2 linked regions of the Thalassobaculum sp. OXR-137 genome follow. The protein of the gene in region 1 interacts with the protein of each later gene in a pairwise test. Links are inferred from orthologs where the notes say so. Each region holds a gene or a part of one and is shown in the gene's direction. Other genes may lie near its edges. The genes, in order: T8K17_RS13030 and mtgA.

The links.
Region 2: the proteins of T8K17_RS13030 (region 1) and mtgA interact in binary tests that used the Escherichia coli proteins (3 or more experiments, as listed by UniProt). The link is inferred for Thalassobaculum sp. OXR-137 from one-to-one orthologs.

Annotation. Positions count from the first base shown.
Region 1 is NZ_CP139715.1:2,757,775-2,762,534, reverse strand. The notes cover bases 1-2,999. They hold T8K17_RS13030 (penicillin-binding protein 2), read left to right. Parts: upstream 1-643; coding sequence 644-2,356; downstream 2,357-2,999. Other genes in these bases: T8K17_RS13025 (UDP-N-acetylmuramoyl-L-alanyl-D-glutamate--2,6-diaminopimelate ligase), read left to right, coding at 2,343-2,999; ftsL (cell division protein FtsL), read left to right, coding at 231-647; rsmH (16S rRNA (cytosine(1402)-N(4))-methyltransferase RsmH), read left to right, coding at 1-231. Outside these bases: more of T8K17_RS13025, read left to right, coding at 3,000-3,833; T8K17_RS13020 (UDP-N-acetylmuramoyl-tripeptide--D-alanyl-D-alanine ligase), read left to right, coding at 3,830-4,760. UniProt on the Escherichia coli protein: Essential cell division protein that catalyzes cross-linking of the peptidoglycan cell wall at the division septum. Required for localization of FtsN.
Region 2 is NZ_CP139715.1:4,869,249-4,881,038, forward strand. Bases 3,811-6,782 are described here. They hold mtgA (monofunctional biosynthetic peptidoglycan transglycosylase), read left to right. Parts: upstream 3,811-4,954; coding sequence 4,955-5,611; downstream 5,612-6,782. Other genes in these bases: T8K17_RS22610 (alpha/beta hydrolase), read right to left, coding at 3,811-4,774; T8K17_RS22620 (DUF4347 domain-containing protein), read left to right, coding at 5,778-6,782. Also shown: T8K17_RS22595 (oligopeptide/dipeptide ABC transporter ATP-binding protein), read right to left, coding at 1-523; T8K17_RS22600 (ABC transporter ATP-binding protein), read right to left, coding at 520-1,500; T8K17_RS22605 (ABC transporter substrate-binding protein), read right to left, coding at 1,572-3,140; more of T8K17_RS22610, read right to left, coding at 3,308-3,810; more of T8K17_RS22620, read left to right, coding at 6,783-8,783; T8K17_RS22625 (hypothetical protein), read right to left, coding at 8,923-9,279; T8K17_RS22630 (hypothetical protein), read right to left, coding at 9,438-9,641; T8K17_RS22635 (S8 family serine peptidase), read right to left, coding at 9,813-11,790. UniProt on the Escherichia coli protein: Peptidoglycan polymerase that catalyzes glycan chain elongation from lipid-linked precursors. May play a role in peptidoglycan assembly during cell division in collaboration with other cell division proteins.

The DNA of each region.
Region 1 (4,760 bases):
AAGACCTTCCTGCGCCAGCGCTCCGGCCGCACCGCGAACCCCTCGCGCCACACCCCCGACGCCATCGCCGGCAAGCGCGCCGAGCGGGAGCCGACCTTCACCCTTACCAGCACCCGCCCGATCGCCCCGACGGACGAGGAGATCGCGCGCAACCCCCGTGCCCGCTCCGCCCGTCTTCGGGTCGGTCACCGCACGGATGCCCCGGCCTGGACCGGGCAGGAGGCAGCGTGATGCGTCGCGTAACGATCCTTTGGTTCCTCGTCTCCACCTGCCTCGGGGTTGCCCTCTTCCTGGTCAAGTACGAGGTGCAGGACCGCGAGGAGCGGCTCGCCGCCCTCCACCGCGAGATCCTGGCCAACCAGGAGGCGGTGCACGTGCTGGAGGCCGAGTGGTCCTATCTGAACCGCCCGGCCAACCTGGAGGCGATGGTCCGCCGCCACCTGGATCTGGTGCCGCTGGACACCAGCCGCCTGGGACAGATCGAGCAGCTTCCGATCCGCCTGCCCGGTCTCGACGGCACCGACACCATGAACGTGGGGATCAGCGACCCGTCCGCCGCCGGCGTGGCGACCGCCGCCCTGCCGGCCTTCGCGCCGCCGGCGCCGCTGCCGCGTCCGATCGCCATCTCCGCGAAGGTGCGGCGATGAGCGAGATGTCGCAGATCCGGGCCGGCAAGTCGGTTCGGCTGGAGGGCGTCGCCAAGCAGGCGCTCGAGATCGGCCGCAACCGGCTGATCCTGGCCGGCTGCCTGCTGACCCTGGCCTTCACCGCGGTCGGCGGCCGGGTGATCGAGCTGTCCGCCCTGCGCGACCACAACGAGCCGACGGTGCCGACCGCCGCCGCCGATGCCGCCCTGCAGACCGGCCGGGCCGACATCGTCGACCGCAACGGCCTGCTGGTGGCAACCTCCCTGCGCACCCCCTCGCTCTACGCCGACCCGACGGAGGTCCTGGACCCGGCCCGCGCCGCGCGCCGGCTGACCACCGTGCTGACCGACCTCGCCGTGCCGGAGGTCGAGGCCAAGCTGCGGGCCAACCGCCGATTCGTCTGGCTGAAGCGCAGCCTGACCCCGCACGAGCAGTACCGGGTCAACGCGCTCGGCATTCCGGGCCTGCATTTCATGGACGAGTGGAAGCGGATCTATCCGCAGAGCTCGCTGATGGCCCATGTGGTCGGCTTCACCGACATCGACGATCGCGGCATTTCCGGCATCGAGCGGTCGTTCGACGAGGTCCTGCGCGGCGGCCGCGAGCCGCTGCACCTGTCCGTCGACCTGCGGATCCAGCACATCGTGCGCCAGGAACTGGCCCACCAGATCACCAGCTTCGAGGCGATCGGCGGCACCGGCATCGTGCTCGACGTGCGCACCGGCGAGACCGTCGCCATGGTGTCGCTGCCCGATTTCGACCCGAACATGGCCGCCGACATGAGCGACGACCAGCGCTTCAACCGCGCGACGCTCGGCGTTTACGAGATGGGCTCAACCTTCAAGATCTTTAACACCGCCATGGCGCTCGACGCCGGCACCGTGACCCTGCGCGACGGCTACGACACCAGCAAGCCGATCAAGATCGCCCGCTTCACCATCAACGACTTCCATGGCGAGAACCGCTGGCTGTCGGTGGCGGAGATCTTCAAGTACTCCTCCAATATCGGCTCGGTGAAGATGGCGATGGATGTCGGCACCGAGCGGCAGCAGGACTTCATGGGCCGCCTGGGCATGCTGCAGCCGATGTCCGTCGAACTGCCGGAGCGCGGCTACCCGCTGGTCCCGTCGCCCTGGCGTCCGATCAACACCATGACGATCTCCTTCGGCCACGGCATGTCGGTCAGCCCGATGCACCTGGCGGCAGGCGTGGCGACGGTCATGAACGGCGGCATCAAGCGGCCGACAACCCTGCTGAAGACCACCGGCCGGGTGATCGGCGAGCAGGTGATGAAGCAGTCCACCTCGGAGGCCATGCGCAAGCTGATGCGTCTGGTGGTGGTCGACGGCACCGGCCGCAACGCCGACGCGCCGGGCTACCTGGTCGGCGGCAAGACGGGCACGGCGGAAAAGGCCGGCGGAGGCCGCGGCTATGCCCGCAAGTCGCTGATCTCCTCCTTCGTCGCCGCCTTCCCGGTGAACGATCCGAAATACGTCGTTCTGATCATGGTGGACGAGCCGAAGGGCCAGAAGTTCAGCCATGGCTACGCCACCGGCGGCTGGGTTGCCGCCCCCGCCGTCAAGCGCATCGTCGAACGGGCCGCCCCCCTCCTCGGTGTGGCGCCGGTGGACATGGATGCGCCCGAGATTCGCCGCGATCTGCTGGTCGATTTACCCGATGCTGGAGGTAAACGACTTGCGTCTTTCTGATCTCATCAACGCCCAGAGCGCAGCCCCGAACACCACCCCTGCGGCCCTGGTCGCCGGCGATCCGGAAATCGTCGGGCTGACCGCCGACAGCCGCGAGGTGCAGCCGGGCTACCTGTTCGCCGCCCTGCCGGGCTCCAGGCTCGACGGCCGCACCTATATCGCCGTTGCCGTGGCCAAGGGTGCCGCCGCCGTGCTGACCACCCCGGACGTCGCCGAGTGCGCGGTCGGGTTGGTGCGCGACGCCGATCCGCGCCGCCGCCTCGCCCGGATGGCCGCCCGATTCTACAGCCCGCAGCCCGAGACCGTGGTTGCGGTGACCGGCACCAACGGCAAGACGTCGGTGGCCGAGTTCACCCGCCAGATCTGGAACGGCGCCGGGTATTCCGCCGCCTCCATCGGCACCCTCGGCCTGACCGTGGACGGCGAGACCACCGGGCCGAGCCTGACCACGCCGGATCCGGTGCGCCTGCATCAGGTACTGCACGAGCTCGCCCATGTGAGCGTCGATCACGCAGCCCTGGAAGCCTCCAGCCACGGGCTGGATCAGGCCCGCCTGGACGGGGTCGAGATCGCCGCCGCCGCCTTCACCAACCTGACCCGCGACCATCTCGACTACCACGGCGACATGGACGCCTACCGCACCGCCAAGCTCGGCCTGTTCGACCGGGTCATGGCGCCGGGCGGGACGGCCGTGCTGAACATGGATTCCCCGGAATTCGACAAGTTCCGCGAGGCGGCCGAACGCCGCCGCCACCGGGTGATGAGCTACGGCATGCGGCCGGGCGCCGAGCTGCGCCTGGTCGAACGGCGCGCCCTGCCGACCGGCCAGGCGCTGGAGATCGCCGTCGGCGGCCGCTCGCATCTGGTGGAACTCGGACTGATCGGCGACTTCCAGGCCTGGAACGTGCTCGCCGCCCTGGGCCTGACCCTCGGCAGCGGAACGCCGATGGAACTAGCCCTGGAGGCGCTGCCGGCCCTGACCGGCGTGCGCGGCCGCATGGAGCGGGTCGCGGTGCTGGACAACGGGGCCGCGGTCTATGTCGATTTCGCCCATACCTCCGACGCGCTGGAAACGGTGCTGAAGGCGGTCCGGCCGCATACGAACGGCGAACTCTGGTGCGTGTTCGGCTGCGGCGGCGACCGCGATCCGGGCAAGCGTCCGATGATGGGGGCGGCGGTCGCGAAATACGCCGACCGACCGATCGTTACCGACGACAACCCGCGCTCCGAGAACCCGGCCCTGATCCGCGCCGCAACGCTCGCCGCCTGCAGGGGCGGCGTGGAGATCGGCGACCGCCGCACCGCGATCCACGAGACCGTCGCCCGGCTCGGATCGGGCGACGTGCTGGTGATCGCCGGCAAGGGCCACGAGCAGGGGCAGGAGATCCAGGGGGTCAAGCACCCCTTCGACGACGCCACCGTGGCGCGCGAGGCGATTGCCCAAATCTCTGGCGCCGCCGGGGCAGGTGCCGCATGACCGTGCTGTGGACCCGCGACGCCGCCGTCGAGGCGACCCAGGGCAAGCCGATCGGCCCGGACTGGTCGGCGACCGGCGTGACCATCGACAGCCGCAAGATCGCGGCCGGCGACCTGTTCGTCGCTCTGCCGGGCGAGCGGGTGGACGGCCATGACTACGTCGCCGCCGCCCTGAAGGCCGGTGCCGCCGCCGCCCTCGTCTCCCGGATCCCGGAAGGTCTGGACGACGCGCCGCTGCTGGTGGTCGAGGACGTGCTGGCTGGGCTGGAGGATCTGGCCCGCGCCGCCCGCGCCCGCTCCCGCGCCCGGATCGTCGCGGTGACCGGCAGCGTCGGCAAGACCGGCACGAAGGAAATGCTGGCCGCCTGCCTGGCGGTGTACGGCAAGACCGTGGCCAGCGTCGGCAACCTGAACAACCACATCGGCGCCCCGCTCTCCCTGGCCCGCCTGCCGCAGGACTGCGACTTCGCGGTCTTCGAGCTGGGCATGAACCACGCCGACGAGATCCGGCCGCTGACCCGGCTCGTGGCCCCCCACGCCACGATCATCACCAATGTCGAGCCGGTGCATATCGAGTTCTTCGACGGCATCGACGGCATCGCCGACGCCAAGGCGGAGATCCTCGAAGGGCTCCAACCCGGCGGCGTCGCGGTGCTGAACGCCGACAACGGCAGTTTCGAGCGCATCCGGGCACGGGCCCGCGTCCTCGGCGTCGACCGCATCGCCACCTTCGGCCAGGGCGCCACCTGCGACGTGCGCGGGATCGCCATCGAACCGGGCTCCGACGGCACCCGGGTGACCGCCGCCGTGGCCGGAACCGACATGACCTGGACCGTCGGCGGCATCGGTGAGCACTGGGGCTTCAACAGTCTCGGCGTGGTGGCCGTGCTGCACGCCCTGAAGCTCGACCTCGCCGCCTGCCTCGACC
Region 2 (11,790 bases), 2.1 Mb from region 1 along the record:
TCACCGCACGCTGCTGCTGGCCCCCCGACAGCTCATGCGGATAACGCTTGGCGAGGTCGCCGCCGAGGCCCACCGCCTCCATCATGGCATCGACCAGGATCCGTCGGTCGGCCGCGGTCGCCACGCCGTGAATCTCCAGCCCTTCGGCCACCTGACGCTCGACGGTCAGGCGCGGGTCGAGGGCGCTGCGGCTGTCCTGGAAGATGAGCTGCAGGTCCCGGCGCCGGTCTCGCCAGCGGGCATCGTTCGCCGCCGCCAGATCCTCGCCGTCGAAGCGGATGGAACCGGCGCTGGGGCTCAGCAGGTTGAGCACGAGATTGCCCACGGTCGACTTGCCGCAACCGCTCTCCCCGACCACGGCCAGGGTCTCGCCGGCGGCAAGCTCGAAGGACACGTCGGCCACGGCGGTCAGCTCGGGACGCGGCCCGAACAGGCTGGTGCGCGGCAGGGTGAACCGGCGGCTGAGCCCCTCCACGCGCAGCAGCGGGGGCGTCTCCGCGGAGTCGGCCGCGAGCGCGCTCATGCCGCCTCCGTCCGCAGGGCGAGCGGATGATGGCAGGCCACCGCACCCGTCAGGTCCGGAACCGTCGTCAGGCACATCTGGGAAGCGTGGGGGCAACGCGGCGCGAAAGCGCAGCCCCGGGGCATCGCCCGCAGGGACGGCACCGTCCCCTCGATCGGGGTCAGGCGCTCCACCTCGTCGTCCAGGAACGGCAGGGAGGTGAGCAGCCCCTGGGTATAGGGATGACGCGGGCGGGCGAAGACATCGGCGGCGGGCGCCAGTTCGGCGACGCGGCCGGCATACATCACCGCCACCCGGTCGGCGACCTCGGCCACAAGGCCCAGGTCGTGGGTGACGAACAGCATGCCCATGCCGAACTCCCGTTGGAGACGCGCCAGGAGCTCGACGATCTGCGCCTGCACGGTGACGTCCAGCGCGGTGGTCGGCTCGTCCGCCACCAGCAGGGCGGGTTCGCCGGCGATGGCCATGGCAATCATCGCGCGCTGCTGCTGGCCGCCGGAGATCTGATGGGGATAGTCGCGCGCCCGACGGGCCGGCTCGGGAATACCGACCAGGTCGAGCAGTTCGACGGCGCGGGTTGCTGCCTCGCGGCGGCCGGAGCCGGTGCGGATGCGATAGGCCTCCGCCACCTGCCAGCCGAGCGTGCGCACCGGGTTCAGGCCGGTCATCGGGTTCTGGAAGATCATGCCCATGCCCCGGGCACGGCGGGCCCGGTCGGCCCGGCTTCTGGGGTCCAGCGGAGCGCCCTTGAAGGCGATCTCGCCGCTCTCCACCGACACGCGCCTGCCGAACAGGCCCATCACGGACAGGCAGGTCAGCGTCTTGCCGCAGCCGCTCTCGCCGACCAGGCCCAGCGTCTCGCCGGGGCCGATCCGCAGCGACACGTCACGGACGGGAAAGACCGGACCGCCCGGAAGGTCGATCCGAACGGTCAGGTTGCGGACGTCGAGAAGAGATGGAACGTCGCTCGAATGCATAGGGATATCCAAATCGGAACGGCGACGGGGGCGACCGGACGGCAAGGTCCGATCGCCCCCGTGCCACGGCGTCAGCCGCCGACCCCGAAGGTCAGGTTGTAGGGACGGAAGTCCATGTAGTAGAGCGAGTACGGCTCCCAATGGACCGACTTCTTGAGCGCGTAGGTCTCAAGCGGGTTGTAGAGCATCGTGCCCGGGACCTCGTCGGTCCAGATGTCCAGCGCCTTGCGGTAGGCGTCCTTGCGGGCCGCCGTGTCGGTGCCGGAAACCAGCAGGTCCTGCTGCTTGTTGAACTCCTCCGGCGCCTTCCAGGCACGGTCGGGGAAGGCCTTGTTGTTCTGGACGTCGCTGATCCGGCCCCACTGGGAGACGAAGGAGCCGCTCGGATCCGGGATGCGGTGGGTGTTGGACCACGGGCGGATGTTCGTGCCCTCGGCCTTGGTGACCTGGGCCCAGTTCTCCACCGGCTCGACCTTCACGTTCAGGCCGACATCCTTCCACATCTGCTGCATCGCCTGAGCCGCCTCGAGGCTGTTCAGGTAGTAGTTCAGGGGCAGGCGGTAGACGATCTCCTCGCCCTTGTAGGACGACGACTTGACCAGTTCGCGGGCCTTGTCCGGGTCGAACGCGAACTCCGGATAATCGGCCAGGTAGATCTCGTAGTCCGGAAGCTGGTGACCGTTCGGGGTGAAGTTCTTGTCGTTCCACAGGGCCTTGCGCAGCAGCGCCCGGTCGATCGCCAGGGAGAGCGCCTGGCGGACGTTCTTATCCTTCATGAACGGCGCGTCCATGTAGAAGACCAGCATGTGGGTGTTGTCGAGCACGACCTGCTTCACGTCGATGTCGTCGTAGCCCTGCAGGACCTGGACCTGATCCGGCGGCACGTTGACGATGATGTCGAACTCGCCGCTGACCAGACCGGCGACGCGGGCGGAGGTCTCCGGCACCACCTTGAAGGTGATGCTGCTGGCGGTCGGCATGCCGCCGAAATACTCGTCGTTGGCGACCAGCTTGATGTACTCGCCGTCGACGAACTCTGCGATCTTGAACGGGCCGGTGCCGACCGGGCTGCGGCGCACCTGGTCGTAGCCGCGGGTCAGGTAGTCGCGGGCGTTGACGATCCAGCTCGCATAGCCGGCCAGACGCTGCTCCATCATCACGTCCGGAACGCGGCTGACGATCCGCACCGTGTACTTGTCGATGCGCTCGGCGTGGCTGATCGTGTTCATCTCCTGCCGACCGGTCGGGACGATCGGACGGTCGCCCAGCATGCGGCCCTGGGTGAAGGTGAAGACCACATCGTCGGCGGTCATCTCGTCGCCGTTGTGGAACTTCACGCCCTGGCGCAGCTTGAACTCGATGGTCTTGTCGTCGATCCGCGTCCAGCTCTCGGCCAGGCCCGGCACCAGCTTGGAGCCGCTGCCCTTGCCGTTCGCGAGGAAGTCGCGGCGGATCAGGCTGTCGAACATCGAGTAGATGATGCGGACATGGACGTTGCCCATGCCGTCGGCCGGCTCGAGGGTGTCGGGAAGATCGTTGACCGCGACGACCAGCTCCGGCCGATCGTCGGCCAAGGCCGGTCCGGCCATCAGGCCGAGCGCGACGAGCGCGCCCACGGCCAGGCGGAAGAAGCCTCTCATGGCTCATACTCCAGTATGTGAACAGACCTGGAGTGTCGCAGGAGGCGATGTTGGTTATGTGAGAGCTTTGCGGACTCTTTGTTGCTGTTGGCTGGTCGTTTCGATGACCGAGCGGCTGCAGTTTTGTGACGCCGCCCTCAGCAACCCGGGCCGCACGCGGCGGGCCGTCAGGGAGCGAACAGGGGGAAGCTCACCCCCAGCGCCCAGGCCAGGACGAGGCCCAGGGCGAGGCCGGAGGCGAGCGGACCGGCCCGGACGGCCGAGGCCCGCCCTACGGTGCCGAAGACGAGATAGAAGACGAGCACCACGGGCGCGATCATCAGCAGGAAGAACAGTCCGCTGAAATCCAGCGCCACGGCGACGCCCAGGGACACCAGGAAGCCGGCCCGCAGGACCAGCCTCTGTGCGATCCGAGCGCGCAGGGTGAGCACCGCGTCGGCCACCATGAACGGCACAGCACCCAGGGCCATGGCGGCGACGATCCAGAACCGCCCCGCCGTCGGCCAGAAATTCGCCACGTAGCGGTCCAGCGCAAACCCGAACAGACAGCACCAGCCCAGAACCAGCAGCAGGGCCGCGATGGAGACCCGGCCGACGGGAAGCCTCCATCTCCAGATCAGCGCGAGCTGGAGCAGGCCGAACAGCGCCAGATGCAGGGCCAGATAATCGGCGACCAGCACCGGCAGCAGGTTCGGATTGAGCGGCACCGCCACGAGCGGTGCGAGCACCGCCGGCAGGACCGTCGCCACCGCCACCTGCCGCCAGCTCAGCCTGCCCGATGCCGGTTCGTCTGCCGGCAGAGACCGGGCCATCCCGCCGAAGATCAGCACCAGCCCGCCAAACAGGCCGAGGATCGCCCATCCGGTCGGCCAGAGTGTCGTGCCGGCGCCGCGGCCGTAGGCCCGGTCGATCCAGTCCACCGCCGCCGCCCGCGCGTCCCGGTTCTGCAGGATGGAGACATGATCGGCCAGCGGTGCCACCTCCGCCCGGCGGACCACCGGCCCGGCGGTCACCGTCTCGTCCTCCTGTGCGTCCGGCGCAACCAAACGCGCCGCCCGGAGCGCGGCGTCCCGCAATCCCGGCTCCCACGCCCCGGTGATCATCAGCAGGTCGCGGGGGCTCTGCGACGTTATCGCCTGAGAGAAGGCCGAGATCAGAACCACCGGACCGATATCGTCGCGCTCGGCGGCGACCCGGGCGAGCACGTCGGTCGCCATGGAATGCCCGAGCAGCGCCACCGGCGCCCGCCCGTCGGAAACCGCGTCGATCACCGCATCGGTCTGCGCCATCAGCAGCCGCGTGGTTCCCTCTACCGCGGTCACGTCGCCCGACATCGGCAGCGGATGGCGGCCATGACCGAGGAAATCGAAGCTGAACACCCGGTACCCCGCCCAGGCGAGCGGCAGGGCGTACCCCTGCATCATCTGCCGTGAGCCGGCGAAGCCATGGGCCACGACCACGACCGGCCCCTCGGCACCCGCAAGGGCGTAGGCGCTCACCGGCGTCTCGCCAACCGTCAGGGTTCGGATTTCCACCCCGCGCCGCGCCCCCTCCAGGACCGCCACCGACCCGAGGATCAGGACCAGCGCCACGGCAATCCGAAGCAGGCGCCCTGCGGCAGTCAGATCCGGCATCCCCGTCCTCCTCCCACGACCGCGCGCCGGCGACCGGACGACCGCCTTCCGGCAAGTAATAGCGCGGCCCGCCTCCGCGATCCCGGTCTTTCGCGGCCCGGCGGTCGGGACGGCGCAAGTTGACAGGACCGCGCGGACGCCACATGACGGTGGACGAGACCACCGCACGGAAACCACAGCATGGCCCGACTGATCCGGCGACTTCTCCTGGCGGTCTTTCTCGTCGTCGTCGTGCTGCCCGTGCTGCTGATGCTGCTGTACCGCGTGGTACCGCCGCCCGGCACCCCACTGATGCTGGTCCGCAGCGCCCCGGTGGATTACCGCTGGGTGGGGATGTCGGACATCGCCCGCGACGCCGGTCGGGCGGTCGTGGCCTCCGAGGACCAGACCTTCTGCGAGCATAACGGCATCGACTGGCGGCAGATGAACAAGGTGCTGGAGGAGTTCCGCGAGACCGGCCAGCCCAGCCGCGGGGCCAGCACCATCACCATGCAGCTCGCCCGCAACCTGTTCCTGCCGCCCTCGCGCTCGATCCTGCGCAAGATGGTCGAGATCCCGCTGGCGCTTGGCCTCGAACTTCTCGTGCCCAAGAAGCGGATCCTGGAGCTGTACCTGAACGTGGTGGAGATGGGCGACGGCATCTACGGCGTGGAGGCCGCCGCCCAGCGGCATTTCGGCAAGCCGGCCAGCGCTCTGTCCCGCGGCGAAGCGGCGCGCATTGCGGCCATTCTGCCGAACCCGCTGGACCGCGATCCGGCCCGGATGGGGTCCCGCGCCGGCGAGATCGCCCGCGACATCCCCAGGCTCACCCAGCTTTACGGATGCTTCGAGGGCTGACAGCCGGCTGCACACGCACCCCGGCACCAGATCCTTTCGGCACGAAATAAATTCATAACGAGATATTCAAACTGAATCTTCTACTTTTCTAGTTTCGATTAAAAAAGACATACCTAAGATATGGACTTAGATTTCGAGAAGCGATCAATTCTGAGACCCATAGAACATGGCTCATAACTCAGCAATTAATTTAAATTCCACAACTCATTTCGCGGCGACGCCCTGTACCGGAGCGCTCACGGCCCTGGCCGTCATCGACACCGCTGTTCCGCACCAGGCGCCGCTGCTCAACCTGCTGACGAACGCCTGCCGAATTGCCGGGCTGGCGAAACGGATTTCGCCGATCCTCGGGCTCGCCGCCGCAATCGCGCAGGCAGGCAGGGGTCTTTCCTCGATCCATCTGTTCAGCCACGGCGCGCCCGGCCTCGTGCATCTGGCGGGATCGCACGTCACCGAGGCCGATCTGGCCCGGCCCGACATCGCGGCGCTGCGGCAGGCATTGGCGGGCCGACCGCTGGTCCTCTATGGCTGCTCGGTCGGCCGGGGCCAAATCGGCCGGCGCTTCGTCGAGGCCCTGTCGGCCGCCCTGGCCGCCCCGGTGCTGGCCTCCTCCACGCCGACCGGTGCCGCGTGGCGCGGCGGCGACTGGGCGTTCGATCTCTCGGCGGGCGCGCGGCCGCATCACAGTGAGCTTCCTTTCGGCCCGACCCGAATGGCCACCTGGCCGGGCCTTCTGATGGCGACCGTCACCAGCACCGCCGGCGACAACGTCACGGCCGGCTCACTTGGGCTCGCGGCGACTACAACCGATGCGACGATCAGCTTCAGCAATCTCGACGGCCAGACCATCACTCTGACGCAGTCGCCGCAATTCGTGCGCGGCTCTGCCACAGAACTCAGTTTCACGAACGGCACCACCTCGCTCACCATCGGCGGGTCGACCCTCGTTTCAAATTCGCACCTTTATTTCGAATTGACCGCCGGTCAGTCGCTGACAATCAATTCGGCTTTCGACTTCACGACAGCGGCGAATGTCGTCCTGGCCGAGGGCGGCGGGACGCTCTCCCTTAACGGGTCGCTCAGCGATGTCGGTCTGCTGTGGATTCAAGACAATTCCAACGCCGAAATCGGAACGACGACCTCCCCGACCAGTGCGCAGATCGATTCCGGCACCCTGAGGTTCGCGACCAGCGCCACCTATACCACCGCGATCGAATTCGATGGTGCGGGGACGATCCATACCGGCAGCAACAACGTCACGCTCTCCGGGAATGTGACATGGTTCGGCGGCACGGCCGCCATGACGAAGTCGGGCTCCGGCACGCTGACGCTCAACGGGACAGGGTCCACCGGCGGCACCATGACAATCAGTCAGGGAACGCTGTCGGTCGCGGGCGACAGCAACCTCTCCTCCGGCGCGGTGACGATCAACGGCGGCACGCTGGCTGTCACGGGCGCCGGCACGATCAACAACACCATCACGATCGGCGCGTCGGGCGGAACGATCAATACAGGCGCCGCCGTCTCTCTGAGCGGCGTGATCGGCGGCACGGGAAACCTGACCAAGGCGGGGACCGGCACGCTGACGGTGACCGGAACGAATACCAATTCCGGCACCACCACGGTCAGCGCCGGCACCCTGTCGGTCGAGTCATCCGGCAATCTCGGCTCCGGGTCCGTCGTCCTGAACGGCGGCGGCCTGGCTGTCACCGGCACGACGACCATCTCCAACGACATCTCCGGGACCGGCAGCCTGACGAAGTCCGGCACCGGGACCACCATCCTGAGCGGCACGAACACCTATACCGGCGGGACCACGATCGGCGCCGGCACGCTGCAGGTCTCCGGTGGAAGCGCCCTGGCCGACGGCGGCGCGGTGACCGTCTCCCCCGGAGCCACCCTGGACCTTAACGGCACCAGCGAAACCATCGGCAGCCTCAGCGGCAGCGGGACTCTCAACATCGGCAGCGGCACCCTCACGCTGACGGACTCCGCGTCCACGACCTTCAGCGGCACGATCAGCGGGAGCGGCACGATCGCGGGGGGCGGCACCTACACCGTCGCCTCTGGCGCCACCCTGGGCGGCACCAGCACCTTTTCCACGGCGGTCACGGTCGCGAACGGCGGCACCATCGCGCCGGGCAATAGCCCGGGCATCATCTCGACCGGGAACCTGACCCTCGCCAGCGGCTCGACCGCGACCATGGAGATCGACGGCAACACGGCCGGCACCGGCTACGACCAGATCAAGGTCACCGGCACCGTGACCCTCTCCAACGCCACGCTGAACGCGACCCTCGGCTACACGCCAGCCAGTGGAGACGTCTATACGCTGATCGACAACGACGGGGTCGACGCCGTCACCGGGGCCTTCGACGGGCTGGCGGAGGGGGCCACCCTCACCATCGGCGGCAGCACCTTCCAGATCAGCTACCTGGGCGGCACCGGGAACGACGTTACCCTGACCTACCGGCCGCCACCGGCGTCGGACTCCGGCGGAGCGGCCGGCGGCCAGCCGGCATCGGGATCGGGATCGGGATCGGGATCGGACACGGTTTCGGGCACGGCGGGCAACGATATCCTGCGCGGCTACGCCGGCAACGACACGCTGCGGGGGTATGGCGGCCTCGACGTGCTGTACGGCAACGCCGACAGCGACCTGATCTACGGCAACCAGGGCGCCGACACGCTGTACGGGGGACAGGGTACCGACACGCTCTATGGCGGCCAGGATGCGGACATACTGTGCGGCAACAACGCGGCAGACCGGCTGCACGGCAACGGCGGCGGCGACCTGGTCTACGGCAACGCGGGGGACGACGGGCTCTGGGGCGAGGACGGAGCCGACACGCTGTATGGCGGACAGGGCGCCGACACCCTGTCCGGCGGAGCGGGCGACGACCGACTGTTCGGCAATCTCGGTGCCGACGTCTTCCGGTTCGGCGACGCGGACGGGGCCGATACGGTGCATGACTTCACGATCGGCCAGGACGTGCTGGCGGTCGCAGCCGGCGTCAACGGATCCGGAATCGCCACAACCGCCGACCTTCTCGCCCGGCTGACCGACGACGGCGCCGGCAACGCCCTGCTCGACCTGTCGGCAGGAAACTCCGTCACCCTGATCGGCGTGTCCGCCAGCCAGCTCGGCACCGACAGCTTCCTGATCGGCTGAGCGGTAAAACGAGGAAAGACCGGGCGTCCATCACACGCCCGGTCCCCCCCTCGCAGCCAGCCGACCACTCCCCAATCGGCTGACCCCGCCACCTGCAGCCGGTCCCACCCGCCTGCGGTGCCTTCCGTCGGCTCTGTCCCTAATCGGCGGGGCACCGAGCCATTTCAATGTCGGGACACGCGCCGGTCCGCCCACAGCCCAAGGCGTTCGCGGCGAGTTCGTCCGGCCCGACGAACCAGAGCTTGTCCGAGCCGGGGACGAGGTAGACTTCCGCGCTGTTCGTAACGCGCACCAGACAGCCGCCATCGGGCAGCGGGTCGCCTTCATCCACGTCGTCGGGGTCGATGTCGGTCCTGACCGGCGGCTTGCTGCGGAAGAGAAGAGCGAGCACCCGGCGGTCCGGCACCAGATGCCGCCGCCCGCCGAGCACCAGATAGGTCGTGCCGCAGTTGGGCGGTTGAAGCAGTGTTCCGTTGAGGTCGTTGCGCCGTGCCATCGCCGTCCTCCCCTCGCGGTCTTGCGAGCGGGCCGGGTATTCGGACCCGACCTCGCCCTCCCTGATGTCCCGACTGTGCGGCAGCGGCGGCGCGAAGTCCTGAGATCGAGGTGAAATCGACACGAAATTTCGCCTCGTTCCCGAGACCGGCCGGGACCTCAATCCGTGGACAGCGACCAGCGGATCGCCGTGCTCGGCTCGTCGGGGCTCCCCTGGGAGATGACCCGGGCGCCGGGGATGAACAGCATGTTGATCGCGGATGTCTTGGGGAGTGGGTGGCGTTTGCCGTTGACGACCTGGTAGACGACCATGTCGTCGGGCAGCTGCAGCAACATTCCGTTCAGGTCTGGGCGAAGCACCATCGGAACCTCCGGGTTTGATGGGATAGCGCGGCCCGCCGCGCCGTGATGCCTCCCAGCCTCGCCGATGCCTTCCGTGGAATCCTGATCGCTGCGCGAAATCTTCCTGAAGACGGTGCCGCAACGATCCGGCCCCGGCGGCGCTCCGGCCGCCGGAGCGTCGGACTGGAGCGGTCAATCGTAGTCCGGCGTTCCCAGGTCCACCTCCACGTCGATCCGTCCCGCTCCGCCGCGGGCGAACTCCGGCCTTGGCTGCGGGAAGTTGCCGCGATCGGCCTTCTCGGCATATTTCTGCAGCCAGTTCCGGTCGCCCACCCCGCCCTTCCGCTTGTCCCGGGCGATCTCGTCGGCGGCGAGCCGGGCGATGCGCGGCGCCGCCACGCTGGTCCCGGACTGCCGGACCAGGTAGCCGCTCTTCGATCCGGCGCTGAGGACGCCCCGCAGCACCGGAGAATGGTCGCCGAGCGCCGCCGCATCCGGCCCCTTCCGGCTCGGCACCGGTCCGGAGGCGGAATAGTCGGAGATCAGGCTGTTGCTGCGGGTATAACTGGCGATGACCAGCGGCGCCTCACCCGTCGCGAGACCGTTCAGGGTCCCGGCCCGGCGGATCGGACAGTGGGTCCCCGGCGGATCCACCGGCAGCGGTGCACCGTAGGCGTCGAATTTCTGATAGTCAGGATTGTTGAAATGCGCCTGCCGGCCGCGGGGCGGAAAGCCCGGCAGGGAGTCGTCGCGGCGGACCCACACTTCCACCGCCGCCCCGTCCTGCGGCGCCGCCGCAGCCGCTTCGTCTGCGCCGAAGCGCTTGCGCCAGATCTCCACCCGCCAGTCGCCCATCGGCGCCAGTCCGGCACCGCCGTGGACGCTGTAGGTGCGGTTGACCGACAGGACGATCGACGCCCGGTTCACCGTCCGGTTGGCCGCCGCATAGGACAGGCGGGCGATCTCCCGTCCGTCGCGGTCCAGCAGGCGGTAGATCCGGTCGGAGCCCGCGGTGATCGTCGCGGACGCCCCACCCCCGGGGGCCGTGACGGTCACGCTGACCGGGTTCCAGCCCGTGTGATCGACCGTCGGCAGCCACATCTCCACATGGCTGTCCGTCCGGTCGTCCGGCAGGATCCTCAGGTCGAGGGTCGCGGTCCCGGTCTCGCCGATCTCGGCCAGGGCATGGGTCCGGGACAGGTTGGTGTTTCCGGCGGGCAGCACCATCCGGCGGATCGGGCCGTCGCCCCGGTCGACCGCCCGCTGGATGAGACTTGGGATCAAGCCGGAGCCGTCATGCGGTCCGCTCAGCGTGCCGTAGCTGAAGTTGAACACCATCGGCGCCACCGAGCCGTCGGGCAGCCGGAACCGCCGACCCTCCCGTTCCAGCCTGTGCAGCGCCAGCAGCAGGCTCGGATACAGATTGGCGCCCGAGGTGTCGGCGGTGACCCGCCAGGGCAGCGACGCGCAGAGGATCGGCCTGTGCGCCGGTGCCTTGTCCATCGGATAGCCTGCCGCCAGGGCCGCCACGTGAGTGCCGTGGGACTGCCGCAGCGCCAGGGGCGAGAAGCCGCCGCCGGCAAGGTCGATGGCTCCCGCCGCAACGTACAGGGCGTCCTCGTCGGTCAGGCCGAAGGCCGTGTACTCCTTAAGCAGCTTGTCGATCGCCCACTTGTCCAGCGAGCGGCCATGCACCTCTCGCCGCCATCCGCGCCGGTGGCGGTCGTGGAGCGGCGTCGACATGATGTAGGCGAGATGCACCCGGCTGGACGTTTCGCCGTCCCGGAACAGGGAATTGGCGAAGCCCACCGCATCGTCGATGACGGCGGTCACGACCGTGTCGTCGTAACAGTGGACGACCTCATCCGGCAGGGGCACACCGTCCTCAGACGGGTCGAGCCGCAGATGCGTCTCCGGGACGACGCCGCCGAGATAGACGCCGGCGGTGCCGAAGGCGTTGCCCCGCCGGTTGGCCGACCGGATCAGCGGCGCACGGGCCAGGAGCGTCACGCTCCGCATCCCCTCGGCAGCCCGGTCCTCCGCGTCATAGACGTCGGGAACCAGAAGCTGACCGGGGAAGTCGCGCTCGGCCAGCTCCTGGAACGCGTCCAGGCTGAGATCCTCCAGATGGAAGATCGCCGACCACCAGAGCTCGTCGAGCGGGCCGGGG